4 regions of the Pseudoalteromonas sp. JC28 genome follow, and region 1 is predicted to be linked to each of the others. Evidence: predicted binding sites of a transcription regulator. Region 1 holds the regulator's gene; each other region holds the start of a gene.
The links. The regulator sigma-54, encoded in region 1, starts transcription at its own class of promoters, with help from an activator protein. The targets are predictions, from matches to a motif close to GTTGGCACGNNNNTNGNNT.

Region 1 (7,574 bases):
TCAAAAAGCTGCGCCACTTCAGACTCATCCATGGAGATAGGGATCGTTTCCTTATCTTCATCCATCAAATCTCGAACCATACTGTCAGGAGACTTAGTTAATAAGGTATTGACTGGTAAGGCACCCAAGAAACAGTTGTCTTTATCGACAACATATAGCTCATCTGTGCCGTCTGGCAATTCGCCTTTAAGGCGTAGATATCTAAATACAACTTCTAAGGTAACATCGGGTCGAATAGTGACCGTGTCGGTGCTCATTAGCGCACCGGCAGAGTGTTCCTTGTAGGACAAAGCTTGTGTCGCACGTTCTCTATCTTGGCTATCCATCGCTCCGATAACGTCTTTGTAGACGGTATCAGGCAGGCTTCTTAGGACATCACCAAGGTCATCGTCGTCCATGTCTTCTGTAGCGGCGGCGATTAGCTCAGGTTCCATCTGGGCGATGATCCCAAGTCTTACGTCCTCTGACAGTTCCTCTAAGACATCCCCTTGGATATCTGGGTCAACAAGCTGCCACAGCATAGAGCGAACTTTATGAGGGGATGATTCTAAAAGCAGTGCAGTGTCACAAGGTGCTGTTTCTGCGAGCATACGCCTAACTTGAACAAACTGACCACTGTTTAAGGCGTTAGTTACCTTTTGGAGTTGTTCCAGTGTGTAGTCTTGTTCAAATACTTCAGGCATAGGCATCCTTTTTGATATTAATGGTGGCTAACGTGACTAAGTTAACCCTATTCATTTATTTTATCGCAGAAATCAATTTCTTAATTTGAATTTTATTCGTGTTGTTTCTGCTGGTGGGTTGCTATCGTTAATACACGTTAAAGGTGTACGCAACGATAAAGTAGGATTTTCCGGCAACTAGCTTTACTGCACGAAAGAAACCTAAATTGGTATTACAGTGTAACTCAGTTTATTAGGAACTACCAAGGTTTACGCTTAATTATGAGAGACTTATTAGACCACTTTGGTTACGGAGGAGGGGGAGATTAGCAGGGAGTAAATGAATCAGGCCTTATTGTTTTACTGACGATTACTCGGATTCATTAAACTTATTTTCTATCAGTCCGCCAATGGCGTCTAGTGCATACTGAGCATCAGGACCTTCACAAACCACTCGGACTTCTTTCCCTTGGCTGCTTTCAAGTAACAACAGCGCTAGTACGCTGTCAGCAGCAGCACTTTTGTCTCCTTGATATAAGGTCACTTCGGCATCAAATTGGGTTGCTAATTGCGCAAGAACCGTCGCTGCTCGAGCGTGCAGGCCGAGTTTGTTTTGGATTAAAAACGTATCTTCTAACATTTAACCCTCTTGCTCTCGGTGACGAATTTTGACGTTGGGATGGGTTTTAGCAAAACGTTCACCAATGGTTTGCGCTAAGTATACCGAGCGATGTTGCCCACCTGTACATCCTATTGCGATCGTTAGATAACTGCGATTGTTACGCTCTAAGTGTGGTAACCAAGTTTGTACGAAGGTTTGGATCTGCCAAGTAAACTTTTGCACGATGCTGTGACTCGACAAATAGTCTTTGACTGGCTGATCTAAGCCAGTTAGCGGCTTAAGCTCAGGCTCCCAATGTGGGTTGGGTAAAAAGCGCGCATCAAAAACGTAATCCGCTTGTTTTGGGATGCCGTGTTTAAAGCCGAAAGATTCAAAGGTAATAATGAGTTGTTTGTCTTTTTTACCTAAGATTTTTTCGCGGATATCTTCTGCAAGTTGATGAACGCTCAGGCCTGTAGTATCAATGAGAAAATCGGCGCGAGTGATCAGCACGTCTAACAATTCCCGTTCTTTCTTTATCGCAACATCTAATGGAAGATTATGCAGTGAAAGAGGGTGCAAACGTCGTGTTTCTGAGAAGCGCTTTATCAGGGTTTGATCGTCACTGTCTAAATAAAACAGGGTAGGTTTGGCAAAGCCTGGTAAGTATTCAAGAATGTCATTAAACTCGTCCTGTTCTTTAGGTAAGTTTCTAACATCAATACTGACTGCAATTTTATTATAATTGTCCGAAACACTGCGGACTAAAGACGGCAGCAAATTGACTGGAATGTTATCCACACAATAGTAGCCTAAGTCTTCCAATACTCGAAGCGCTACAGATTTACCAGAGCCTGAGCGGCCACTGATAATGATAAGCTCGAGTCCTTTTTCTTCATCACTCATCAAGTTCACCTTGGATCACTGCATATAACTCATCATCACTTTTTGCTTGCCTAAGCATTTTGCAAAAAGACTTGTCTTTGAGTGTATCAGCAATCGCCGCTAAGGTCTTCAGGTGTTGTTGATTATCACCTTCAGGTACGATGAACGCGACAAAAATATCGACAGGCTGCTTATCTATGGCTTCAAACTGGATCCCTTGCTCGCTGACAAGCACCATTGCAAGGATTTTATCCAAACCTTCAAGTCGACCATGGGGAATGGCAATGCCTTTACCGATCCCTGTGCTGCCTAATTTCTCTCGCGCCATTAAGGCGTCCAAGATAGCATGCTGACTGGTATTTGGAATTTGGCTATGAGCCAGTTCGCTGATGTATTCTAAAATACGTTTTTTGCTATTAAAAAGGACCGCAGCTTTACTGCAGTCCTTGTTCACTAATTCACTTAATTTCATCTTAGTGTCGAGTGAGCTTCTCTTTGTGTTTAATAACTTGACGATCTAGCTTGTCGATAAGGCCATCAATTGCGGCATACATATCTTGATGCTCTGTTGATGCAAATAGCTCGCCGCCGTTTACGTGTAATGTTGCTTCTGCTTTTTGTACTAGTTTCTCGACATCAAGGATCACATGCACATTATTGATATGATCAAAGTGCCTTTCTAGCTTCGCAAACTTGTTGGTGACATAGTCTCTTAATGAGTCAGTAATTTCTACATGGCGACCAGTTAGATTTAGTTGCATAAGCATTTTTCCTTCTTGGGTTTTACGTCTTATATCAAGCTTTTACGCTGATTTGACGGTGGAATGGCTAGGGATTCACGATATTTTGCAATCGTACGTCTCGCTACCTTAATTCCTTGCTCAGCTAAGATATCTGCAATTTTGCTGTCACTCAATGGCTTCGCGGTATTCTCTGCAGCTATCAGCTTTTTGATAAGTGCTCTAATTGCTGTAGAAGAGCACTCACCTCCATTTTCCGTACTTACATGGCTAGAGAAGAAATACTTCAGCTCAAATATTCCCCGAGGTGTATGCATGTATTTTTGTGTTGTCACACGGGAAATTGTGGACTCATGCATCTCAACCATTTCAGCAACATCATTTAGCACCATAGGGCGCATTGCTTCGGGGCCATGTTCAAAGAATGCCTGTTGTTGTTGCACAATGCAATTGGTAACTTTTAATAAAGTATCATTTCGGCTTTCTAAGCTTTTAATAAACCACTTTGCTTCTTGTAAATGTGAGCGAATAAACTGACTATCCGTACTGGATTTCGCCGTTCTAGACATCGCAGCGTAATGGTCATTTACTCTTATTTTAGGCATAGCATCAGGATTTAGCTCTACGACCCAACGACCTTTTACTTTTTTCACCGATACGTCAGGGATCACATATTCAGGCTCTTCATGAATAATGCTTGCCGCAGGCTTTGGGTTAAGGCTATGTATTAACGTCATGACCTCTTTGAGATCGGCTTCTTTAAGGCGCGTTTTCTTAGCCAAAGTTCGATAGTCACGGCTGGCAAGCAAGTCGATATGCTCTGTCAGGATCATTTTTGTTTCGGCAATCCATGGGGTATCTGGGGCGAATTGGTTTAGCTGAATGCATAAGCATTCTTGTAAACTACGCGCTGCGATACCGACAGGGTCAAAAAGCTGAATGCGTTTGAGTACGGCTTCGACTTCATCTAGCTCAATAGGCTCTTCGCTATTCTCGTCATTAATGCTTTCTAAAATGTCTTCGCAAGACAGTGTTAGAATGCCTGACAGGTCGACCGCTTCAATAATCGCAATCGCAATAGCTCTATCTGTTGGACTAAATGGTGTCAGTTCGAGTTGCCACATGAGATAATCGTGGAGAGATTCAGAGGTTTCCCCTTGATAAACATTATCGTCATCGGGAAGTGGACCTGAGCTTGCAGCAGGCGCTGCACTCATATACTCGTCCCAAGTGACATCCATGGCAAGGTCATCGCTCACAGTGTCTTTGCTCATGGCGGTATCTGAGTCTATCTCATAGTCACTAACCTGCGTTTCATCGGCTGAATCTTGATTGTCGTCAGCACGGCTCTTTTCTTGGCTGTGTTGGTCAGCGTTTTCGCCGTCAGTATTATCACCTTCTTCCACTTCCAACAATGGATTGCTGTCTAATGCTTCTTGTATTTCTTGTTGCAGATCCAATGTACTAAGCTGCAGCAAGCGAATGGCTTGTTGCAGTTGCGGAGTCATTGTAAGTTGCTGCCCCATGCGCAGCTGTAATGATTGCCTCATGTATCTCTAACAATCCTTTTTAACAGTTATTAATACTACGTCTTAACTATAGCTTGAATTGTTCGCCTAGGTAGACATCTCTTACGGTTTGATCTGCCAAAACATGTTCTGGCGTGCCTGCAGCGATTAACTCACCATGTGAAACGATGTAGGCTTTTTCACATACGTCCAGTGTTTCTCTAACGTTATGATCGGTGATAAGCACACCGATACCACGGTTTTTTAGGTGCTCTATGATTGTCTTTATATCTAACACCGAAATAGGATCAACACCAGCAAAAGGTTCATCTAACAGGATAAACTTAGGGTTTGCGGCTAAAGCGCGAGCAATTTCGACTCGTCTTCTTTCGCCTCCCGACAATGCCATGCCCTGTGAGTCGCGAATGTGTTGAATATTAAACTCATCCAGTAACTCGTTTAGTTCAGCTTCTCTTTCAACTTTAGATAAGTCTTTTCGAGTTTCTAAAATCGCCATCAAATTTTGATAGACCGTGAGTTTTCTAAAGATTGAAGACTCTTGCGGTAGATAGCCAATACCAAGTCGTGCGCGGCTGTGCATCGGTAACAAAGTGATATCTTCGTCATCAATCTGAATATAGCCTTTGTCGCTTGGTACTAACCCTACAATCATGTAGAACGTAGTGGTTTTACCTGCACCATTTGGTCCTAATAAGCCTACAATACTGCCAGCCTGAACACTTAAACCAACATTTTTGACGACCTGACGACCCTTATAACTCTTTGCTAGACCAGTTGCTTTGAGCTCGCTCATTAATTGTTACCTTCTTCCTGCGCTTTTTTCTCTTTAGCGTCTTTTTTGTCATCAACAGGAACAAGGATGGTTCTTACTCGAGAGTCTTCTTGGTCTGAGCGCTCAGCGCTGATCAATTGCTTTTCAATGTCATAGGTGATGACTTGAGCATTGATTTTTTGCCCAGTTTGATTGATTTCAGCATCACCAGAAATCACTAGGGTTCCCTTCGCTACGTCGTAACGGATTTCATTTGCTTTGGCTTCTAGCAAGTTGCCATCGGGTTGACGTTCGCTAAAAGTGGCAGGGCTGCCAGTTGCCACAAGCAGTTGCTTGTTAATGCCAAGTTCCGCGCGACGGTGGACCTCTAGGCGATCGGCATTTATCTTTCTGTTGCCATGAATAATAACAACATTCTGTTCAAAAATACCGATGTTGCTTTGCAGTTGAGCTTGCTGACGGCCAGCATCAATAATGACTTCATTTTGTTCTGCAGCAATTGCTAGAGTAGAACTTGCAAGCAAGCCGATGAAAACTAGTTTGTTAATGATTTTACTGGTCATAATAAATTGTCTTTGTGTGGTTGATGAGTTCGATCACTTGCTTTTGTAGATCCGCATGCAGTCCTTTACCTGTGATCCTAAGACTAGGACCGTTGATAACGACAGGGTGTTCCGACTTCATCAATTTTTGCTTAATTTCAACTCTTACATTATCGGCATTGATATCCGTGATCATGGCGTTAGGCGTTAAATTCTTTGCCAACACATTGCCCTCTAATATCAAGGTGTTGTTTTCGTATAGGGTTGCTTCTAATGCGCTTATTTGCCAATTCTGTTCACCGTTATATAAGGTGAAAATGGGCTTTTCAAAGTGACTAAAGCCAAGATCTTGATACAACTCCATCTTATCAGCAGTTACCTGATAGTTTAATAAGCCATTTTCACTATAGGTCGTTTGCTGAAGCGTGGTTGCAACATAATCGGGTTTAGCTAACGGTTCATCTTCTTTTGCTGGATCCGCCTCTGATGGATTAAACATGGGCGACCACATCCATACCATTAAAGAAGCGAAAACAATGAGTAAGATGACACGCAATACGGTCATGTACTTGATCCTTTGGAAGTCAATAAGTGATTTTGGCTGAGCATTAGAAGATCAGTTAGTTCTCTCACGGCACCAAAGCCACCTGGCATCAAGGTCGTGTAATGGGCGATATGTTTAACAAGAGGATGTGCATCATTGACGGCAACGGCAAAACCAACTCGTTCCATTACGGGTAGATCTGGGCCATCATCACCAATATATGCAATTTCGTCATCATTAAGGTTGAGCTTAGTCTTCAGTTCATCATATGCCACTAACTTGTTTTCTTGACCTTGGTAAATATAAGTTACATTTAAACTAGTCATGCGTTGCTGAACTATTTGTGAATGTCTACCTGTGATAACGGCGACTTCGATACCACTATCAATCAAGGCCTTAATACCAAACCCGTCTTTGGTATTAAATGCTTTCAGTTCTTCACCATTGTTACCAAGGTATATACGGCCATCTGAGAATACGCCATCAATATCGCAAATTAATAATTTGATTTGTTTTGCTTTTTCCCAAGCTTCAGTTGAAATCGTCTGATATAAATCTTCAAATTGCATTACAGCACCCCCGCTCTAAGTAAATCTTGCGTATTCAAGGCGCCAACTGGAATGTTGTTTTCGTTCACCACAATCAAGCCGTTAATCCGTTTGGTTTCCATAATATTGAGTACCTCAGCTGCGAGCATATCGGCGCGTGCCGTCGTACTTTTAGCCGTCATCACTTGCGTGATTGGGGTGGTGTGAATATCGACCTTTTGTTCGATAATACGGCGCAAGTCGCCATCGGTAAAAATCCCTTGTAATTGCGAGCTTTCATCTACGATTGCCGTCATACCTAAACTTTTTGCGGACATTTCAAATAAAGCTTCTTTGACTGTGCAGTGACTATTGACCATAGGGATTGCATCCCCTTGATGCATGACATCAGCAACGGTTAGCAGTAGACGTCTTCCCAAACTACCACCAGGGTGGGAAAGTGCAAAATCATCAGCCGTAAAGCCTCTGGCTTCAAGTAGCGCAACCGCGAGCGCATCACCCATCACTAGCGTAGCTGTGGTGCTGGCCGTGGGTGCAAGTCCTAGTGGGCAGGCTTCTTTTGATACTTTAACACAAAGGTGAACCGTCGCATTACGAGCCATTGTAGAGCTTGGGTTGCCTGTCATGGAAATAACGGGGGCCCCTAAGCGCTTAATTACAGGTAGGATTGAGATCACCTCTTGGGTTTCCCCTGAGTTGGAGATCATCAGTACCACATCATCTTTGGTGATCATACCTAAGTCGCCGTGAC
Region 2 (7,574 bases), on a different contig from region 1:
ACAGAAAGCTCACGCATATTCCTGAACTTGACCTCCAACCGCTTGCGGTACAGACTTTATTTGACGACATTACACCACTGATAAAAAGCGACTTTAGTGACGCCAATATCACTCTACACTTTGACGTGACGCCCGCTGCGCTGAGCATTAATGTTGATAGAAAGATGATAGAGCAAGTGCTGCTCAATCTACTAAATAACGCCAAAGATGCCATGAAACATAACAACCATGAAAAAATAGTGACTGTATCAGCAACGATTAATCGCTACGGCAAATGTGAAATCAACGTTGCTGATAACGGGGAAGGAATAGAGCCCAGCGCACTTGATAAAATATTCGTACCATTTTTTACCACAAAACCTCATGGCTCAGGAATTGGACTTGCACTCAGCCAACAAATTATCCATCGCCACAAAGGGCGGATCAGCGCAACCTCTGAAGTAGGACAAGGGAGCTGCTTTAGTGTATTGCTATAAGATAAATAACTAAAAATGGAGCCAACTCATTCACCATATGGTGTAGAGCTAGCTATAAACTTAGATTTCTATTTAGAACAATTCTTGATATTATCACAACTCGTTGGGGAGTAGCCTGCTTCCAATGCTCGGAAGAGTTCGTATCAACATAATTGGCCAAAATGCCATGGTGCGGACACCTCTCGGTTGGCGAGACCATCGATATATCCATGCCTGTGGTCGGGCGTGTGGATATGTCGTGGACTCAAATCGCCCGACCGGAGCAATGTAAATGAATTTCGTCACCCTGCTACTGTTAGCATACGCCATGTCTACCGATGCGTTTGCCGCGGCAATCGGTAAAGGCGCCAGCCTAAAATCACCTCGGCTTACCGAAGCCATAAAAATCGGCCTCATTTTTGGTGTTATTGAAGCCTGTACGCCGCTGATTGGCTGGTTAATAGGACAATCTGCAGCTGGCTATGTCGAGGCTTGGGATCACTGGATTGCCTTTATCTTACTGTTAGGACTTGGCGCTCATATGATTTATGAGAGCCTTAAGGGTAATGACGATGCGCCAGCACAGCACGCAAAGCAACCTTGGTTAAAAACCATTATCACAGCGTTTGGTACCAGTATTGATGCAATGGCTGTCGGTGTCAGTCTCGCATTTGTTGATGTGAATATATGGCTCGCCGCTTCGCTCATTGGCCTTGCCACCACCATGATGGTAACAATTGGTGTGATGATTGGGCATTCGGCTGGAAAGTTCCTTGGTAGTCGAGCTGAAACCTTTGGTGGGGTGATCTTAATCTGTGTGGGAACTTGGTTGCTATATAGCCATCTTTCGATTTAATCGCAAAAAGAGCGGTATATTTACCGCTCACTTGCTTATCCCTTTACGTTAGGGCTACTTGGCTTTTAAGCCTTTTTAATCGCTTTTTTCAGCTTTTTGATTTTTGCTTCATGCTTTTCAATCTTTGCTTTACGCGCTTTCAGCTCTTTTTTAAGCGCTTTGACATCGCTTTTCTTCGCCATAACTAATCTCCTTTGGTTGTTTTGCGAACACCTACTACCATAGCAAAGTGACTGACAATATCAAACTACACCTGCGCTACTGCGTTGCCTGCCATCTAATAGTGGTAATTTTGACCAAATACTATTTTGTACAACTAAATATTAGTAAATAAATAGAGTAAGTTGATATTAAAAAACACTAACCACTTGTTTTATAAATGATTTAATGTTGGCTTGGTTGTTGCTTCTATAAGCATAAATCAAGAGAACGGAACCAACCATATGTCTGTACCATTAAAAGATAGGCCTCTCGAATCCGTTAGGGAAGAGGTGATTGACCAGTTAATTCTAAATTACAGCCACGGTGAGCTTTCGGCTGATGCATTCGAGAGACGATTGGATAAAGCATACGACCTGAACGAACAAGAACAAATTGCAGCACTTAGTGCTGATTTACCGCTAAAGTCGGATGCAAGATATCACAGCGAAAAAGCCGCTCGTTTGGGTCCAAAATTTACCTCAAGCGTAGATGGTGCTGAGGCGATAAGCATTACCTCTATACTTAGTTCCAACCATCGCAGTGGCGAGTGGGTCGTACCTAAAGAGATCCACCTAAAAAACTACCTTGGCAGCTTGGAACTAGATTTTAGCAACGCAATTTTTAGTCACCCTGAAGTACATATTTATATAGATTGCATTTTAGGCAGTGACGAAATCTTTGTACCAGACACAGTCGATGTCGTCACCGATATTCGTAATATTATGGGTTCAGTAGAAAACACAAGAAATACGCTTGCATCTGCAGGGCAGGTGAAACAGCGTCCACAAATTTATATTCACGGCAGAATGATTTTGGGTAGCATTGAAGTTAGTGTAAAGCGCTCTATGAAAGCGCAAATAAAGCAATTTGCCGACGGCCTTAAATCCCTATTTGGTGACGGCACGAAATCCAAAAGCTAGAGCTTAATAAAAAACCCCTTGGCTCAGGGGTTTTTTATTATCCAAATAGCAGAGTAAACTTTTTACTTCTCTACCGGAAAGCCTCTATCACGCATCAGCGCCTCAACTTCAGCGTCACGGCCTCTAAACTTGCGATACGCTTCTGCTGGATCCATTGAGTTGCGAACTGAGAATAGGTAATCCACTAAACGCTGTGCAACGTCTTTGTCGTAGAAGCCACCTGGCGCTTCAGCAAACGCTTCTGCTGCATCAGAAGTTAATACCTCAGCCCACAGGTAACCGTAGTAACCCGCTGAATAACCTTCACCTGAGAATACGTGACCAAAGTGAGTTGTACGATGACGCATCACGACCTCGTCCGGCATGCCAAGCGCACCTAACTGAGACTTTTCGAATGCAACAGGGTCGCCAATCTTGTCAGGATCTGTGGTATGGAAAAGCATATCCATGATAGCCGATCCAAGGTATTCAGTCGTCGCGAAACCTTGGTTAAAGGTTGCTGACTTCTTGATTTTCTCGATTAGCGCTTTAGGCATAGGTTTGCCTGTTTTATAGTGAACTAAGTAACGATTGATCACTTCGTCCGTTGCCAACCAACGCTCCAATAGCTGAGATTGGAACTCAGTGTAGTCGCGCACACCAGAGTTTGAACTTGGGTACTTCACGTTTGATGAAAGCGCATGCAGCGCGTGCCCAAACTCGTGGAAATAGGTTTCTGCATCTGACCAAGAAATTAAGGTCGCTTCACCTTCTGGTGCTTTCACAAAGTTGGAGTTGTTTGAGCTAAGCACATTTGTTTTACCATCAAATGTTGTATGGCTACGATATGATATGGCCCACGCACCAGAGCGTTTACCTTTACGTGCGAACGGGTCTAAATACCAAAGGCCGATATTATCACCGGTGGTTTTGTCTGTTACTTCCCATACACGAACGTCAGGATGGAACACAGGTACTGAGCCCTTAGGCACTTCGGTGAACTCAAAGTTAAACAAACGGCCTGCAACATAGAACATTGCTTCGCGCAGATTGTCTAGCTGTAAATAAGCTTTAACTTCGTTTGAATCCAATTGATACTTAGCTTGGCGAACCTTCTCGGCGTAGAAACGGTAATCCCATGGTTTGATGGTGATATCAGCGCCTTCTTTGTCGGCGATCGCTTGCATGTCAGCAACTTCTTCTTTCACGCGCGCAATTGCAGCAGGCCATACTTTTTTCATCAGCGCCATCGCGTTTTCAGGCTTTTTCGCCATGCGGTCTTCAAGACGCCACTGCGCGTAATTATCGTAGCCGAGTAAGTTAACGCGTTCATGTCTAAGCTTTAGGATGTCAGAGATAATCGCTTTATTGTCGTACTCGCCACCGTTGTTGCCACGGTTATAGTAGTTGTTCCATACTTTCTCGCGTAACTCACGCTCTGTTGAGTAGGTTAAAAATGGATCCATTGATGAACGAGAGTTGGTGATCGCGTACATGTCCGCCTTACCGCGCGCTTTTGCAGCAGCCGCTGCCGACGCAACAAACGACTCAGGCAAACCTGACAACTGGTCTTTAGTGAGATAGACTACATAGTTTTCTTCATCTGCAAGGACGTTGTTTGCAAATTTAGTATGTAGCTTTGATAGCTCAAGATTAATGTCCGCGTAACGCTTAGCGTCTTCACCTTTTAGCGTCGCTCCATTGCGGGCAAAGCCGTTATAACGCATCCAAGTAATACGCTGCTCTTCTGCCGTTAGCTTTTTATATTCAGCGCCTTCGTATACCGCTTTTACCCGTTCAAAAAGCGCTTGGTTTTGGGTGATTTTAGAGCTGAACTCTGAAAACTTAGGCACAACTCGCGATTGGATTTCTCTAAACTCTGGGCTTGAAATATTTGCACTCCAAAGGCCGTAGTAGGTAAAAACGCGATCTAAAGGAGCACCCGCTCTTTCTAGTGCAACAATGGTGTTCTCAAAAGTTGGCTTAGCTGGATTATTGGCTATTGCTTCAATTTCTTTCAAATTATCAGCCATACCAATTTCAAGTGCAGCTTCTAAATCTTCAAGCTTCATTTTGTCAAAATGAGGAACGCCTTGATAAGGACCTGAAAACTCCTGTAAAAGCACGTTATCATATTGCTTACTTTGCAGTGATTTTACTGGTTCTTGGCTTTGCTCTGCTGTGCCCGCACAACCCGCAAGGGCTAAACATACAGCTGCACTTAATAATGTGATGGAAGGTTTGAACATATTGTTTCATCGCTTGTTGTTATCGTGGGATAGATATTACGGATCGTCTCTAAAAGTGCAATCGCTTTGCGGGAGAAACAAGGTTCTCTGCGATAGAGCAAAAATGCTAGTACTCATAGTAGCTTAAAGACACTAAAACTATAGTGAGTGGAGTTTTTTCATGGGTTGTTACAATTTACCTTGAAAATTTAACTAAAATCAGCCAAGTTAGTAAAAAACTGATCTGTAGGGAAAAATAATGGAAGTTGGTATTTTCATCTATGACGGTGCGGAGTGTTTAGATTTTTGTGGCCCATTTGAGGTATTCAATACCGCAAAGCGATTTGTCGAAACCCCAATTAACGTCAGCCTTGTCGCACCAAGTCATGTTCCTGTTACCTCGCGTGGCGGCATGAGTGTAAACCCCCATTACAGTATTTACTCGCATCCAAAGTTTGATTTGCTCATCGTAGTCGGCGGACTGCATCACCAAATTTGCGGAGATCACAACGTACTTAATTGGCTTGCAGAAACAGCGAATCATACCTCTCAGTGCGCATCTGTTTGTACAGGTGTGTTTTTATATGCAGAAGCAGGCCTTATTGATGGCAAGCGAGTCACCACCCACTGGCAGGATATCGACGATTTAAGAGAGCAATATCCCTCTTTGGAAGTCGTTGAGGACGTAAGATTTATGATGGATCAGAATTTTACTAGCTCAGCGGGTATTTCGGCAGGTATCGATATGAGTTTAGAACTGGTGAAAAAGCGCTTTGGGCAATCGGTAGCAAGAAAAACCGCAACCCAAATGGATTATGACTGGCCTAGAAGTTAATAATGGTGAGTAAACCCACCATTATTAAACGAAGGCCTCGCTCACTCTAGCCATTGTTGATATCTGCGAACTCTAACTCACTCACGCGCTTTTTCGCAAATACGACGACTTTATCGTATTCACTTTGCGCCTGTTCCAAGTGTGATTTACACTGCCCTGCTTGGTGCTCACGCGCATAAGTCTCTATTTTATCGAGCAGATCAAAGAGTGTTTCCGCAGCTAAATCACCAGCTTGACCTTTAAGTGCATGGCTGTACCTTGCCGAAGCGTCGCAATTACTATTTTTGATACTCAATCTAAGCTGTTGCATTTGATTTTCAGAGTCGTTCAAGAATAAGGTGTACACCTTTTTAAGTAATTCTTCATCTCCAGAGAGGCGCTCGAGCACGTCAGCTTCGTTTATCGGCATGCCCGTTTGCTCTTCTGCCACGCTTTCAAACGGGTGAATAAGCACAGAGTCATCATCCTTAGCATGCACACCTAGCGCATCTAGCACGTCAAATAACTGTTCGACGACCACAGGTTTAGTCACAAACTCATTCATTCCTGCATTGAGACAACGCTCTTTTTCACCCGCAAGGGCGCTGGCAGTCATCGCAATAATGATCGCATCTTTATACTTATCACCACCTTGACCTTGACGGATCGCTCTTGTGGCCTGATAACCATCCATTCCTGGCATATTACAGTCCATAAAGATTGCATCAAAATCAACCTCTTGATGCTCAAATAACAGTAGTTTATTCACAGCATCTTGACCATCAACGGCAAAACTCACCTTAGCACCTTGTCCTTCCAAAATACCTTTTGCCACAATCCGGTTGATTTGATTATCGTCTACCACCAAGAAGTGACAGCCCGCGACCAAGTTACCACTTAACGCGACTGTCTCACCTGACTTCTTCAAGCTAGGCTGTAATCGAATTGCTTTATTTAAGTCAAATAGCGCGACAAATTCTCCAACCCGAAGCGGTGAAGAGATATGCACTATGTTATCAGCATCGTTAATATTCTGAAGCTCATCCCCCACTAAAATAAGTTTTTCAAAGTGATTTTGAGCTGATTTCATTTGCATATAATCTTGCTCATTGGTAATGATGCATATATCACTCTGTGTCTCTCTATCAACGTACTCGCCACCGCATTTAGCGATAAGCTTAGCGATAGAGTATGACTCCAATTTGGTTTTACTGAGCACAGAGGCTGTTTTTCCGGCCAATACTTCAGGCACGTTGATGGGCTTAGTTTGCGCACTAGAAAACGGTAATTCAAACCAAAACTTGCTGCCTTTAAACTTTTCACTCTCAAAATGAATATGACCGAGCATTTTTTCAACTAACTGCTTACAAATAGAGAGTCCAAGGCCTGTTCCACCAAACTCGTTCGAGGTATTAGCTGATTCTTGACTAAACGATTGAAATAGCTTGTTTTGATTAGCTTTTTCAATTCCAACCCCAGTGTCTTCAACTATGACTTTAAGCCATACCGTGTCGTCTAACTGTTCGGTGATAACGGTCAATTTCACATGACCTTTTTTAGTAAATTTAATTGCGTTACTAAGGAGGTTATAAATTATTTGTTTAACGCGCGCCGCATCCCCGCACAGTTCAATATGCGCTAAACCAGTTTGGTCCAAAATATAAGTGATCCCCTGTTCTTTGGCTTTCGCCGACATAGACAGCGCGACATGTTCAATGACAGAGAGCGGGTTGAATGGTTCATTATCGATATCCAGCTTACCCGCTTCAATCTTCGACAAATCCAGTACATCATTAATTAACGACAAAAGCGTAGTCGAGCTTGTTTCCATCATTTCTAGGTACTTATGTTGGTGCTTAGTAACGGGCTCTTTTCTCACCAAGTTTAGTGATCCTAAAATCCCATTGAGAGGCGTCCTCATTTCATGGCTGATAGTGGAAATAAATGCACTTTTCACTTCTGACGCTTTCGCTGCTTTATCCCGAGCGTCCACCAGCTCTTTGGTACGCTCCTTCACCTCTTGCTCTAGTCGTTCATTTGCACCAACTAACTGTGCTTCCGCTTCTTTTTTCACAGTGATGTCTTCAACAAATAGTGCAACCCCCTGAATGCCTCCATTTC
Region 3 (7,574 bases), on a different contig from region 1:
AGTTGTTATTTTATGATCTATCTCAATTGCGCGGTTGTGCTCTTCAGCTATGCTTGGTGCTGAGAGTAGGGCACAACTCACGAGCAATAGTGGTAGTAGTTTTTTCATTGCTTCCTCGATATTGCATTAGGTATGTCTGCATTAAAGAAGTATTTCATCTGAAATTCAAAGCCGTTGAGACAAACTCAACAAAAAAAACGGCAGGTTTGAAAAATAGGCTGTTGTAACCTCGTTTATCGAAAAGTAACGAATTTGAGCCGATTTGGTTTTTTTTAGTGCAAGATTCGCGTATATTTAATACTTAATTATGTAGTAATAAAGTATTTAGCCTCGTTAAATTCTTGTTTCACTGCGCTTCTCGTTGTACTTAAGAGATCTCAATCCATGCAAAGAATTTTAATTGTTGAAGACAGTAAAGTCGTACAACAGGTATTGCGACACCTTGCTGCTCAGCATCTAGATGTCGAAATCGATTTTGCTTGGTCCCTCAAGGAAAGTAAGGACTTCTTAGCACAGCACCAATATACATTGGCGCTGGTAGATTTAACGCTGCCCGATGCGATGGACGCAGAGGTCGTGCAGCTCACGCTTAGCCACAAAATACCCACCGTGGTGTTGACCTCAAAAATAGATGAATATAGCCGCCAGCAAATGCTTGAAATGGGTGTGGTGGATTATGTGATTAAAGATAACCGCGATTCATACCTATATGCGGTCAAGTTAGCATCTAGACTGTTGAGAAACCAAGGCTGCAAGGCGCTGATCGCTGATGATTCTGTGATCAGTCGCGCGGTAATGAAGCAGATGCTTGAAAAGCAATTATTTACAGTGCTTGAGGCGCAAGATGGCGAACAGGCATTGGAGATGTTGCTATCTGACCATGAAATTAAGCTACTACTGACGGACTTTGCGATGCCGACGATGGATGGCTTTGAGTTGGTAAAGTCCGTTCGTAATAGTCGCGGACGAGATGAGTTGGCGATTATTGGTCTGTCTGGCGCAGGAAGTCATGGTTTGTCAGCAAAGTTTATCAAATACGGCGCCAATGACTTTTTGGCAAAACCTTTTATGAGTGAAGAGTTTCATTGTCGTATCATGCAGACGATGGAACAGCTCAATTTGATCGCAGAAATCAAAGAATATGCGCATCGAGACTATTTAACGGGGCTTTATAACCGCCGCTATTTTTGTCAGCAAGCAGAGCGTTTAATCAAGAACAAACCGAGCCAGCATATATTGGCATTGTTAGACCTCGATCACTTTAAGTCTATTAATGATCAATATGGCCATGAAAGCGGTGATGATGTACTTAAACAAGTTGCTGATTTACTGCGTAGTGCATTTGGTCACTACATTGTCGCACGTATCGGTGGGGAAGAGTTTGCTTTGCTTATTCCAAGCTCAGATATGAAGATGGCAAAGCACATGCTAGAAGACTTTAGAGAGCGCCTTGCACAGCAAGCATTCAAAATTCCTGAGGGTAAGCATTATTGCACCATCAGTATTGGCCTCGCGGCTTGCCAATCAAAGAGTTTAAGCGAAGTAATGCGCAAGGCAGATAAGGCGCTCTACAAAGCGAAGGACAAACAACGAAATTGCGTTATCGCGCATTAGCTTTTCGTTATTTGGGTGTTTATGCACCAATTCAGTTCAGACTTAATATCAATGCACCTAGATGGTGCATTTTTTATGCGTGAAATTCCACCTCTCACTTTAATTCATTGTTAATTAAGGAATAAAAAATTTGGCATAAAGGTTGGATTACTGCATACAACAGGATCAACTGTCCTAAGGGGACTCAGCATGAAAATGATAAGTGCAATAATAAAACCATTTAAGCTTGATGAGGTACGTGAAGCGTTAGCCGATCTAGGGATTGAAGGTATGACGGTTGTTGACGTTAAAGGGTTTGGACGTCAGCGCGGTCATACCGAACTGTATCGCGGTGCAGAATATCAAGTCGATTTCATTCCAAAAATAAAAATAGAAATTGCGACATTAAGCGAAAACGCCGAGCGCGTTGTGGAAACGGTTACAAAGGCTGCGTTCACTGGAAAAATTGGTGACGGAAAAATCTTTGTTTACGACTTAGACCAAGTTGTTCGGATCCGTACCGGCGAACTTGATGAAGAAGCCATTTAAGGGGAGCCGAACAATGGAAAATACAATAATAGAACTAAAATTTTCATTAAATACCTTTTACTTTTTGATCTCTGGTGTCTTAGTTATGTGGATGGCTGCCGGATTCGCTATGCTTGAAGCGGGATTAGTACGCTCAAAAAATACCACTGAAATCCTTACCAAGAACGTCGCACTGTACGCCATTGCTTGTACTATGTATCTGCTTATTGGTTACAACATCATGTATGTCGATAATGCCGAAGGTGGGGTTTTACCAAGTCTCGGTGCGCTTATTGGCAGTGCAGCTGATGATGCCGACCATGCACTGCAATCCGACTTTTTCTTCCAAGTGGTATTTGTTGCAACAGCTATGTCAATTGTCTCTGGCGCTGTTGCCGAGCGTATGAAATTGTGGGCGTTTTTAGCATTTTGTGTGGTGTTAACTGGTTTTATCTACCCGTTAGAAGGCTATTGGACGTGGGGCGGTGGTTTCTTATCTGAGCTTGGCTTTGTTGACTTTGCCGGTTCAGCCATTGTGCATGGTGCCGGTGCTGCTGCGGCACTAGCGGGTGTTCTGTTACTTGGTGCGCGCAAAGGAAAATATGGCAAAAATGGTGAGATTTACCCAATTCCTGGTTCCAACATGCCACTGGCTACACTAGGCACCTTTATTTTGTGGATGGGATGGTTTGGCTTTAACGGTGGCTCTCAACTGTTCCTTGCCGACAAAGAAAATGCCATCGCGGTCAGCCAAATCATGCTAAATACCAATGCGGCGGCGGCGGCAGGTGCGGTTGCTGCACTGTTGGTGTGTAAATTAATGTGGGGCAAGGCGGATTTAACTATGGTACTTAATGGTGCGCTAGCAGGTCTGGTGACTATTACCGCTGAGCCTGCCTCTCCAACACCTGTATTAGCGCTTATTCTCGGTGCCATAGGCGGTGCATTGGTGGTGTTTAGTATCGTTGCACTAGATAAGGCAAAAATTGATGATCCTGTCGGTGCTATCTCTGTTCACGGTATATGTGGTGCGCTAGGTGTGATGATGGTGCCATTTTCAAACTCAGACGCTACTTTCCAAGGTCAGGCTGTGGGACTTATCACTATTTTAGGTTTTGTTTTCATTGCTTCTTATATTGTCTGGAGTGTATTGAAAGCGAGCATGGGGATCCGCGTTGGCGAAGAAGAAGAACTAAGCGGTATGGATCAACATGATTGCGGCGTAGATGCCTATCCCGAGTTCGTGACAGTTCGCGGACAATAATACCAATTTGGCTCTCAGTCAATATTGTAAAGTTCTCGTTGTCTAAACAAAGTGAGTCCAACAGGGCTCACTTTTCTTTATATATATTATTCTACTTTCAGCAGTTGTTAATTTAGGTTACCCTACCATCTTGCGATTCATTTTTTAGTTTTACTTGGGTCATGACGGATAAAAAGAAACGAAAACCTGCCAACAAATCAAACGTCAAAGCGAACACTTCGCGTAAAAACAATACCCAGCAAAACGGTTCTAAGATGCAAAGAGTTAAAAGCCGTGTACTGAGCACGTTGTGGTCTTTCTTTTGGAAAGGGACTATTGCGGCGATATTCCTTGTTGCAATCTATATCATCTACTTAGACGCCAAAATAAGCCGGCAGTTTGAGGGCAATAAGTGGGAACTTCCCGTTCAGGTTTATGCCAGATCGATGCAGTTTTTCCCCGATCAATTCCTTAATGAGGATGAAGTGCTGTGGGAGCTGAAGCGGCTTAACTATTCTCGTGTAAATCGTATCAGCCGTACCGGTCAATATATCGTTCAAGGTCGCACAATCACCATCCATCGTCGCGCGTTCGAATTCTACGATGGCCCAGAAGTGGCGCGTATTTTTACGCTTAATTTTGCTGGTAAAAAGCTTACCAATATTGTTGATAATCAAGGTCGGCGCTTAGCCGGCGCTCGCTTAGAGCCGGTGCAGATTGCTCGGATCGGCAATGAATCGCGCCAAGACCGAGAGTTTGTTCCGTTCGATAAATTCCCTAATATTTTAAAAGAAACACTGCTGGTGGTAGAAGATCGAGACTTTTACGAACATCATGGTGTTTCTGCGCTGTCTATTTTGCGTGCGCTGTATGCCAACATCAAAGCGGGGCGAACTGTGCAAGGTGGCAGTACGCTTACGCAACAGCTCGCAAAGAACTTTTATCTCACCAGAGATCGCACCTTAATCCGCAAGGTGAATGAAGCATTCATCGCATTGATTTTAGATTTCCGTTATAGCAAAGATGAAATCCTTGAAGCCTATTTAAACGAAGTGTTTTTGGGACAAGCCTATAATCAAGGCGTTCATGGTATGGGGCTTGCGGCCGATTTTTATTTTGGTAAACCAGTGGACGAGCTTGAGTTTGACCAAGTCGCTATGTTAGTTGCAATGGTTAAAGGACCGTCTTTTTATAACCCAAGACGATATCCTGAGCGGGTAATGGAAAGGCGCGATTTAGTCTTAAGGTTGATGGTGGAAAATGGCCTCATCACAACCCCTGAGTATCGCGCGGCGCTCTCTAGGCCGATTGATGTACAGCCTTTAAAAGCGAGCCGTATGCAGTCTTATCCTGGATATTTGGAGTTGGTGAATCGCGAGTTAAAGAAACTGGTGCCTGATGATGACATTGTCGACTCTGGAATTCGGATTTTTACTTACCTAGATTTACAAAAGCAAACGGCGATGGAAGATGCTGTTAAAAAGGGCTTACCTTACTTAGAGCGCCGTTTCAAAACGGAAGAGCTAGAAACCGCGATGCTGTCAGTTAATGTTGAAAAAGCGGGCGTATCGGCGTTAGTTGCTGGTCGCCAGTTGAAGTTTTCAGGTTTTAATCGGGTATTAGACACCGAGCGCAATATAGGTTCACTGGTTAAACCCGCTATTTATTTGAGCGCTTTGTCGAATCCAAACTACCATTTGGGTATGCTACTTGATGACAGTCCACTCGAAGTGACTGACGGTTCAGGTAAGGTTTGGTCTCCAGAGAACTTTGATCATAAATTCAGAGGCCAAGTACCAATGTTTGAAGCGTTCAGCAATAGTATCAATATTCCAGCAGTAAACCTTGGCTTGGATGTGGGTGTGAATCGAGTCGCGCAAACTTTGAATGACCTTGGTGTTTCTAAGTCGATTCCACTTTATCCTTCTTTATTGTTGGGCGCGTTAGAGTTATCCAGTTTTGATGTTGCACAGGCGTACACCACACTTGCTGCAGATGGTAAGCAGAGCGAGTTGACTAGTGTCATGGCGATCACCGATTCACTGGGTAAGCTGGTATACGAACATCCCGTGCAAAAAAACCAAACGCTAGACAGCGATGCGGTATACATGACGAAATATGGCATGAAGCGTGTAACTAAAAAAGGCACTGCTAAACGTCTTAACCTTCACTTCCCCTCAATTCAACTTGCAGGGAAAACGGGGACTAGTAATGATTTAAGAGATAGCTGGTTTGCAGGTTTTGACCAAAATACGGTCACCGTGGCTTGGATTGGCCGTGATGATAATAAGCCAACGGGATTAACGGGCAGTCAAGGAGCGCTTGAACTTTATATTCGGTATCTCAAGCCGCTGAATCCACAAGCGATTGTTGATGAGCGTCCAAAGTCCATTCGCTGGGCCTTTATCAATCCGAAAACGGGTAAGCAGTCGCCTCCGAGTTGTGGTCCTGTATTACAGCTACCTATTAGAGAGAGTATGTTTGAACCCAGACCAGGTTGTTGGTAATTTAGGAACTTGAAAGTATTTTTGTAAACTAATCTTTAATTATTCTCTTGTTTGTCATAGTATATTTCCGTTCAGGGAACAGAAACTGAACATATAACAATTACAATGTTCAAAGGAAATATAATAATGAAGACATTTCAAAGAAATATCCTTTCTTTGGCTGTAGTTGGTGCCTTGGTTTCAGGTACCGCGATCGCAGCCGACGCCACATCTTCAGGGTTTCTATACGGTGTTGTAGAGAACACTGCGGGAGAATCAGTATCAGGCGTTACTATTGAGATACTTAATAAAGATACTGGACTGCAGCGTGTAGTTACTACAGGTAATAACGGTAGTTACCGATTCCCGTTGTTGCCAGCGGGTACCTATGATGTGACCGTTAAAAAGAATGGCCAAATATTACACCAGCAAACAGATGTAAATGTTAGAGTGGGTACACGTACAAATATTCCACTCTCTGTTACTTCTAGCAATGGTACTGAAGTGATTGAGGTTGTAGGATCTCGCATTAGTTCGATAGATGTGGCATCCAGTGAAGCGGTGACTATTGTCGACCAAGAGTTCCTTGCTCGAGTTCCTGTTTCGCGAGATATTGCCTCAGTTGCAATGTTAGCACCAGGCACGACAAAAGGTGATGAATCATTCGGTAATATCGCTTCGTTTGGTGGGTCATCAGTAGGTGAAAACAGCTACTATGTTAACGGTATGAATGTCACAAACTTCCGTAATGGTCTAGGTGGTGCAGATGTTCCGTTTGACTTTTACGATAGCTTTGAGGTGAAAACAGGTGGTTACTCTGCCGAGTTTGGTCGCTCAACGGGTGGTGTAATTAATGCCACAACACGTCGCGGTAGCAATACTTTTGAGTACGGTGGCGGGGTAGTTTTAGAGCCAAGCTCACTGCGCGAGACTAGTCCTCAGGCTTATCGTTCGGCGGAAGGTGAAGCTCTTTATGGTACGGATATTTATCACCGTGACCAAGAAGAACGAAAAGTAGGTAAAAACGAATATACACTGTACGCTGGTGGTGCGTTGATAGAAGATAAACTTTTCTTCTTTGGCCTTGCTAATTATAACGAACGTGATTCTGATTACGCAGAGGAGTCAACAAAATACGTTCGTGAATCAGGCGATTTGTTCCTTGCTCTTAAATTAGATTATTACATTACAGATGATCACATTATTGAGTTTACTGGGTGGGATAGCTCAAGTGATCTTGATAGTGTGAAATATAACTGGGATTCAAAAGCGCACAAAACGACTTCTCGTCGAGGAGACTACACTCAAAAGCGTGGTGGTAAAACTTACTCATTCAAATATACAGGTATTTTGACTGATACATTCACAATGAGCGCAATGTATGGTGTAAATGAAGCAAACTACAGTAACGTTAACGCAGGTAGTTCACCTTTTGGTGAGTATCCACGTGTATACGAGCGCTTCTCTAGTACTGATCTGGGTGATTGGGCACTAAGTACACCTAGCTTGGAAGAAGATAAACGAACAGCTTACCGCTTAGATTTTGATTGGTATGTGACGGATAATCATACTCTACGTTTTGGTATTGATAGAGAAGAGTTAGAGGCGGTTAACCAGACACAGCGTGCTGGCGGTGCTTCATATCGTTACGAAGGCTGTGCGGATATGGACGCTGTACGTGCAGGAGACCCTTCATCGTGTACGTCAGTACGTAAAGAGATATA
Region 4 (7,574 bases), on a different contig from region 1:
TTGCTCATCAGCAAGTTCCTCGCTCAGGGCAGCAAGCGCATCATCGCTAACATCAATTTCTTCGTCTTGAGACTCGTTGAACAAATCATCTAGATCGCTGTCACTTAAAATATCTTTGCTATCATCAACATCGAGCGAAACTTCATCATCAGCCTCCTCGAAGCTCTGTTGCATAAAGTCTTCGTCGTGATCATCACCAAACGAAATATCTTCGTTTAGTAAGCTATCCAGTTCGTCTTGATCTAACGTATCACTTCCTTCATCGAAGTCGTCATCAAGTGAGTCAAAGGTAATTTCATCGTCTTCAGGTAAGATATCGTCATCTAACTGAACGCTTGCGCCCAGTGCATCTTCATCGTCGCCCATTCCGATATCAAGTGGGTCTGGCTCAGGGTCAAATGCAGTCGCAGCGGTTGCAGCTCCCGCCACAGCGCCTGCAGCCACGGATGGTGTTTGCGGAAGAAAATCGTCATCATCTGTTGACGTCTGAGATTGCTTTCTCCGGCGTAGGAACATAACGAATCCAGCAATTGCCAGTAGTGCTGGCAATGTAGCAAGTAATGCAATGCCAGCTGGCGAGCTAAAAAATGCGCTTAACTCGCTACTTTCTTGCGCTTTTGCTTGAGCGGCTTGCTGATCAATCATTTCATTTTGCAAGTCGATAACAGCCTTTAGCTGTTGTTGGATTTCGCTGTCTTTTCCAAGCTGAGTACGAACCGTTTGAAGCTCGGTAGAAATAGCGCCGAGCTGTTGCTTTAACTTATTGTTTTCGGATAGGATTTCTTCAACATTACGCACCGAGGACTTGAACTCTTTTTGTAAGTCCATCAGCCTCATGTCCTGTTCCATCTTTAAAGAGCGCAGTTGATTAGTCAGGTCTTTTTTTGCTTCTTCAACATCGACTTTGCGAGCTTGTGTAACCTTTTTTTCAGCTTCGTTTATTGCATTTGGGTTCAATAATCCCTTACGCTTCATTTCCCAAAGTTTGTCATCTTGATCCGACTTTTGCTTTGCCAACTCAGGGTTAACACTACGAATTTCATTGATGGTAGGAATACGTAAATACGCCCCATCCTGCATATGGTTGAGGTTTTTATCTAGAAATGAATTAGGATTTTTATCATAAAGCGCCTTCATCACCTGATAAATGGTGACCGAGTCATCTGGTCGCACTTTTTGTGCTATACGCCACAATGTATCCGTGGGTCTGATAGGCCCTATTGACCGACCTTGAGCCCCATAATCAACCCCTTTAGGGCCTTTTAGCACTACCCCCTCTTGGGTATATACTGGTGTGGCAATCAGTGCGAATACAAAGATACTAAATAAGGCTAAACCGCGCATGCCGATCCTTTACTCAAATGTTTAACACCCGTTAAACGACGTTTTATTATTATGGCTTTGAAGCAAGCTCTATTCCAAATGCAAACTATAAACCAGATATGTTGGAATATCCATTGCAACGTATTGAAAGTTAACATGGTTATAATGCTTTTTACTGATTTTGGAATAGCTGATATAGGTGAAGAATAGTCAAGTATTTGACTTAACGGCAAACTTCTTGGCAGAAGTTTGCCGTCATAGTGCAGAGAAGTAAGCAAAACTTTGCTTACTTTGCGATATCAAAGGGTACCTATAGATAGCTTTCTATAAGGGCTTCTGCTATTTGAATGCTATTTGTTGCTGCACCTTTTCTGGTGTTGTCTGATACCACCCATAAGTTTAAGCCTAGTGGATGTGAAATATCTTGCCTTACACGACCCACATAAACGGTATCGTTACCACTTGCATCACTTACCGGTGTTGGGTAGTCGTTTTCGTCTTCAATTAGTTCAACACCCGGCGCATCAGCAAGTAACTGCTTAACATGTTCAAGATCATAAGGCATGCGCGTTTCAAGATGAATGGCTTCAGCATGACCAAAAAACACAGGAACGCGAACCGCAGTCGGGTTAACCAAAACACTTGAGTCGCCCAAGATTTTTTGCGTTTCCCACACCATCTTCATTTCTTCTTTGGTGTAACCATTTTCTTGGAACGCATCAATTTGAGGAATGACATTAAAAGCGATTTGTTTGCTAAACACTTCGTTTTCCATCGGTCTTGCATTCATTAAGTTTGCAGTTTGCTTAGCCAACTCATCTACCGCTTCTTTACCTGCACCAGATACCGCTTGATAAGTTGAGACATTAATTCTGTCAATGCCATAGGCATCATAAATTGGTTTAAGTGCCACTAGCATTTGGATTGTAGAGCAGTTTGGGTTAGCAATGATATTACGATTTCTAAAATCGGCAAGACTGTCTTTATTCACCTCAGGAACTACTAATGGAATATCAAAGTCGTATCTAAAATGTGAGGTGTTATCTATCACAATGCAGCCAGCGTCAGCGGCGATTGGTGCATATTTCTCCGACACGGAACCACCCGCTGAAAACAAACCGATATGGGCATTAGAAAAATCAAACTCTTCAACATCCAGAACTTCGATTTTTTCACCCATAAAGTCAATCTCTTCACCCGCGCTTCGGCTACTCGCGAGTGGGTATAATGTGTCTACAGGAAACTTTCGTTCTGCTAGTAATTCGATAATTTGCTTGCCAACAAGACCTGTTGCGCCAAGTACCGCAACATTATATTTTTGCGACATTATTTTTCCTCATTCTCTAATATACCAACCACAGCACTTAACTCTTGTGCTCAGAAAAGCCAAGTTGGTAAAGCTTTTCACTGATTGGTGAGTCATTATTGACTGCAATTGTACTAAATTCTCGACGCACGGGATATGCTTTACGCAAGGTATCAAAGCCCAATGTGCTTAGCTGTTTTCTCATGATGCCATCATCACGACGAATGTCATAAACAAGATGCGCTAAATTGATAATATCCTGCTCGTTGGCTGTGCTTTGCAATTGGCAGCCAGTGACACTTGGCTTAGGAAGAAAATCACTAATCGTTTTGCTGGCTGGTAAATCGAATTCTCGGCATACGGCTTCGTATAACATTTGCGTGCCTCGTGCCTTGCCTTCTAGCGTGTGGCCAGCAATATGTACAGATGCAAAGCGAGTATATTGCAATAATGGCTGCAAAATATTCGGCTCATTTTCCCAAACGTCTAAGATCAGCTCGAGCGCTTGCCCACCCTCTAAAGCGCGCAAAAGCGCTTGATTATCGATAACATCTCCACGGCTTGCGTTGATTATCACCGTACCCGGCTTTAATGCCGCTATCCGCGGTGCATCAAGTAGATGAACCGTTTTATGCGGGCCTTGCTTAACTAATGGAACGTGAAATGTCACGATATCCGCGCGCGCTAAGGCTTCATCTAAGGCTACATGTGAATCCAATGTCCCCGCTTGCTGCCTTACGGGGTCACACAATAATATCGTAAGACCAAGCCCTTTAAGCTTTGATGCCAAACACGCGCCAATATTACCAACACCAATGATGGCAATCGTTTTATCTTGAAGTGGCGTGGAAGTTTCTTGTGCGTATGCAAGTAGAGCGCTTATCACGTACTCGGCAACAGCTATCGCATTACAGCCTGGTGCGCTGCTGAACGAGATATTGGCGCTGGCCAACAATGAGGTATCAATATGATCAATCCCTATTGTCGCAGTCCCAACAAACTTCAGATTATCTGCTTGTGCTAACAGGGCCTCATTGACCTTAGTGACTGAGCGAGTCAACAGAATATCGACGTTTTTTAGCTCGTCAGGTTGAAGGTTACGGCCATCAAACCGTGTTACCTCACCAATTTCGCAGAAGAATGACTCAACTAAGGGCATATTTTGATCGGCTAATATTCGCATGCGGGTTTCCTGTCACCTATTGTCTCGAGTACTCAGGCGATAACACATCGCCTGAGTCGAGTTTAACATGGCAAGCTAGGCGACTAATAATAAAACCTTTTATTTTGTGTCACCGCTTTATTGCAACCAAACGCTATTGCAAAAAACATCACACAGCATACAAAAACAACCGCCCCCTTGAGACTTAACCAGCCACCTGAATCAAGCAAAGGACAAAACGTCATGGCCAACACGTTAATACAACACAATAATAAAGCCCAACGGGTATAAGCTCGGTAGCCAAGTAATGCGGCAAACAAACTGCTAAAAACATTAAAAATTACCGCTTCAGGAAAGAGGTGAAAGGCCGACAACATCGCGGCAAAGGCCAAAATAGTGACTAGATAAAAAATACTCTGCTGCATCTTGTTTCTCCTTAACATGGACAGCAATATCAACCGCTACACTAGGTCGTAGCGATAAATCCTAACTCACATAGCTACCAAGAAAATGGACTGCATTTGCTACTCCTTAGCAATTCTTAAAAGCACCATTTCGTGGCTATGCTTAACCCAATTGTAGAAACATTAGCGTGTATTTCAATGCAAATCCGACATGAAGTTTTGGCAATTATAATGCACAGATAACGAACTTCTCTGAAAGAAATTTCATGTGCATTTTCGTCATATTGCACTACGTTCATTACACTTAAATATCGATCAGTAATTAATAGCGTTGAAAATTCTCTCAGGTTATAGCTGGGGTGTAATCAATAACTTTTAAATTACTGACATGAGAAGCATGACTCATTTAACACTCAGATTCAGTACAAAACGTAAATAATATGTCACAACAAGGCATCAACTAATTCGCATAGAGGGTATGAAGACGCTTGAAATATCAGCGTTAACCAGCTAGTCTAACTGGGTGGTCAGACCTCTTATAAGGAAGAACAACATGACACTTATATTTGTTCTCGCGTTGTTAGCCTTGCTCAGCGCAGCAAGCTATCATCGCGCAAGCTGGAATACCGCTCTAGGTATTGCAGCAGTTACAATGCTAGTTGGCACCTTTGCTGGTGCATTTGGCATTATCTCTTGGTTAATTTTCTTAGCGATTGTTATTCCGCTTTCAGTAACGAACCTGCGTCAGCAGTACATCGTGGCTCCAGCATTTAAAGCGTTCAAAAAAGTTACGCCGACAATGTCAGAAACCGAAAAGTCAGCGATTGATGCAGGTACAACTTGGTGGGAAGCCGATCTATTTTGTGGTAACCCAAACTGGGATAAACTTCATCAGTTTCCTAAGCCACGCTTGAGCGTTGAAGAGCAAGCGTTTTTGGATGGTCCGGTGGAAGAAGTGTGTGCCATGCTTAACGATTGGGAAGCAACGCACGAACTGACTGACTTACCGAAAGACGTGTGGCAATACTTAAAAGACAACAAGTTCTTTGCGATGATCATCAAAAAGCAATACGGCGGTCTTGAGTTTTCAGCTTACGCGCAATCTTGTGTACTACAAAAGCTTACCAGTAAATCAACTTTACTTTCGTCTATCGTGGGCGTACCTAACTCGTTAGGCCCAGGCGAACTACTTCAGCACTACGGTACTGACGAGCAAAAGGAACACTACTTACCTCGTCTAGCAGTGGGTGATGAAATCCCTTGTTTTGCATTAACGTCACCAGAAGCGGGCTCTGATGCTTCATCTATCCCTGACTTTGGTGTGGTATGTAAAGGCGAATGGGAAGGTGAAGAAGTATTAGGTATTAGCCTAACGTGGAACAAACGCTATATTACTTTAGCACCTGTTGCGACTGTACTTGGTCTGGCGTTTAAGATGCGCGACCCGGACGGTCTATTAGGTGATAAAGAAGAGTTAGGTATTACTTGTGCGCTTATTCCTACAAACACGCCAGGCGTAAAAATTGGCCGACGTCATTTCCCACTGAATGTGCCATTCCAAAATGGCCCTACCCAAGGCGAAAACGTGTTTGTACCACTCGATTTCATTATCGGTGGCGCAAAAATGGCAGGACAAGGCTGGCGCATGCTGGTTGAGTGTTTGTCGGTTGGTCGTGTTATTACGCTACCTTCAAACTCTGCCGGTGGTATTAAATCCCTTGCAGTTGCAAGTGGCGCATACAGCCGCATTCGTCGCCAGTTCAAACTGCCTATCGGTAAGATGGAAGGGATTGAAGAGGCACTAGCGAAACTGGGTGGCTATGCGTATAGCTCTGATGCTGCGGTGACTATGTCAACTGGCGCGGTAGATTTAGGTGAAAAACCTTCGGTTGTTTCTGCCATTTTGAAGTACCACTTAACCGAACAAATGCGTGCTTCAACCATCCATGCCATGGATATTCATGGTGGTAAAGGGATTTGTCTAGGTCCAAACAACTACGTTGGCCGTGGTTACCAAGGTGCACCAATTGCAATTACGGTAGAAGGTGCAAACATCCTAACCCGTAACATGATCATCTACGGTCAAGGCGCTATTCGCTGCCATCCTTTTGTACTGGCTGAACTTGAAGCTTGTTCTATCAAAGATAAACAAGAAGCGCTTGATAGCTTCGATAAATCCTTGATGGGTCACATCGGTTTCACTATGTCGAACTTGGTAAGAACTAAGTGGTTAGCGCTAACCGGTGCACGTTTCACCAAAGTACCATTTAACGATGAAACCGCTGTTTATTATCGTAATGCTGCTCGTTACAGTGCATCATTGGCATTAATGTCTGATATTTGTATGGCTGTATTTGGTGGTTCACTGAAGCGTAAAGAGCGTATTTCTGCACGTTTGGGCGACTTATTAAGCTACCTTTATCTGGTTTCTGCAACGCTTAAGCGCTATAACGATGAAGGTCGTCGTAAAGAAGACTTACCTTTTGTGCAATGGTCTTGTCAGGAGCACCTGTACCTTTGTCAACGTGCCCTTGCTGACTTAATCAACAACATGCCTTCTGCTGCATTACGTGGTTTGTTGAAAGTGGTACTGTTCCCATTTGGTCGTCCGGTTCGTAAACCAACCGACAAAATGGAGCACAAACTTGCTCAGCTACTTCAAGTACCTAGCGAAACGCGTGACCGCCTTGCAACACACATCTACTTAAAAGATGAGCCTCTGTGCTTGCTTGGTAAGCAAGAGCAAACGCTAAAAGACATTCTTGCCGTAGAGCCGTTATTTGAAAAGGTATGCCGTGGTACTGGTAAAAAGTTACCGTTTATGCAACTTGATAAAGTAGCAGCAATGGGGCTTGAAGCAGGTGTACTGAGCGAAGACGAAGCAGCTAAATTGACTGCCGTTGAAGCAAAACGTCTTGCCGTTATCAACGTTGATGACTTTGACCCTGAAGAGTTACTTGCCGGTAAAGCAAGAACGAAGGAATCAAGTAAAGCAGACGCAGCATAACTATTTTTGTTTAGGTAGTGTGATCCATACTACCATAGCAATTAGCGTGGATATAAAGGTCAGAATTTTCTGACCTTTTTTCTTGGCAGATTATACCAATTTGACTTAATACTTGCTCAATTTGAAGGAATAAATCTGACGCTAACAGCGTTAAAAATTTCTTATTTAGAACAACTAAATAACAAAATTTTTGCCTGGTTATCGACAAGATTTTCTCGCCTCAAAATAGACCACTTAATTAAGAAAATTGGTATTAGAGCCGGGGGAACACAGCTCTAGTGTTTTAAAATAAATATCGCACTTTAAACGTCACTAAGTCTTGCACTGGTTGCTGCCATAAATCAGCGACACTACCAAACCAGTCTCTGCGCC

Region 2: a site for sigma-54 is predicted at 1,701-1,719, ahead of DS891_RS05355 (LiaF domain-containing protein). Genes of this name have one in related genera too.
Region 3: a site for sigma-54 is predicted at 1,744-1,762, ahead of DS891_RS11205 (P-II family nitrogen regulator). Genes of this name have one in related genera too.
Region 4: a site for sigma-54 is predicted at 1,405-1,423, ahead of DS891_RS00460 (FimV/HubP family polar landmark protein). Genes of this name have one in related genera too.

The regions. Positions count from the first base shown of each region.
Region 1 is NZ_QOKX01000007.1:477,614-485,187, reverse strand. It holds gene mgtE (magnesium transporter) at 1-683, opposite strand, end outside; gene DS891_RS17625 (HPr family phosphocarrier protein) at 1,033-1,302, opposite strand; gene rapZ (RNase adapter RapZ) at 1,303-2,169, opposite strand; gene ptsN (PTS IIA-like nitrogen regulatory protein PtsN) at 2,162-2,620, opposite strand; gene hpf (ribosome hibernation promoting factor) at 2,622-2,909, opposite strand; gene DS891_RS17605 (RNA polymerase factor sigma-54) at 2,939-4,438, opposite strand; gene lptB (LPS export ABC transporter ATP-binding protein) at 4,485-5,210, opposite strand; gene lptA (lipopolysaccharide transport periplasmic protein LptA) at 5,210-5,752, opposite strand; gene lptC (LPS export ABC transporter periplasmic protein LptC) at 5,742-6,296, opposite strand; gene kdsC (3-deoxy-manno-octulosonate-8-phosphatase KdsC) at 6,293-6,844, opposite strand; gene DS891_RS17580 (KpsF/GutQ family sugar-phosphate isomerase) at 6,844-7,574, opposite strand, start outside.
Region 2 is NZ_QOKX01000002.1:12,013-19,586, forward strand. It holds gene DS891_RS05345 (PAS domain-containing sensor histidine kinase) at 1-476, shown strand, start outside; yybP-ykoY riboswitch at 570-728, shown strand; gene DS891_RS05350 (manganese efflux pump MntP family protein) at 748-1,311, shown strand; gene DS891_RS05355 (LiaF domain-containing protein) at 1,755-2,432, shown strand; gene DS891_RS05360 (M3 family metallopeptidase) at 2,495-4,660, opposite strand; gene DS891_RS05365 (DJ-1/PfpI family protein) at 4,899-5,474, shown strand; gene DS891_RS05370 (ATP-binding protein) at 5,521-7,574, opposite strand, start outside.
Region 3 is NZ_QOKX01000004.1:310,199-317,772, forward strand. It holds gene DS891_RS11195 (S10 family peptidase) at 1-108, opposite strand, end outside; gene DS891_RS11200 (diguanylate cyclase) at 385-1,614, shown strand; gene DS891_RS11205 (P-II family nitrogen regulator) at 1,804-2,142, shown strand; gene DS891_RS11210 (ammonium transporter) at 2,156-3,385, shown strand; gene mrcB (penicillin-binding protein 1B) at 3,547-5,871, shown strand; gene DS891_RS11220 (TonB-dependent receptor) at 5,998-7,574, shown strand, end outside.
Region 4 is NZ_QOKX01000001.1:126,681-134,254, reverse strand. It holds gene DS891_RS00460 (FimV/HubP family polar landmark protein) at 1-1,344, opposite strand, end outside; gene DS891_RS00455 (aspartate-semialdehyde dehydrogenase) at 1,634-2,650, opposite strand; gene DS891_RS00450 (4-phosphoerythronate dehydrogenase) at 2,688-3,812, opposite strand; gene DS891_RS00445 (DUF6419 family natural product biosynthesis protein) at 3,896-4,216, opposite strand; gene fadE (acyl-CoA dehydrogenase FadE) at 4,749-7,202, shown strand; gene DS891_RS00435 (DUF5916 domain-containing protein) at 7,486-7,574, opposite strand, start outside.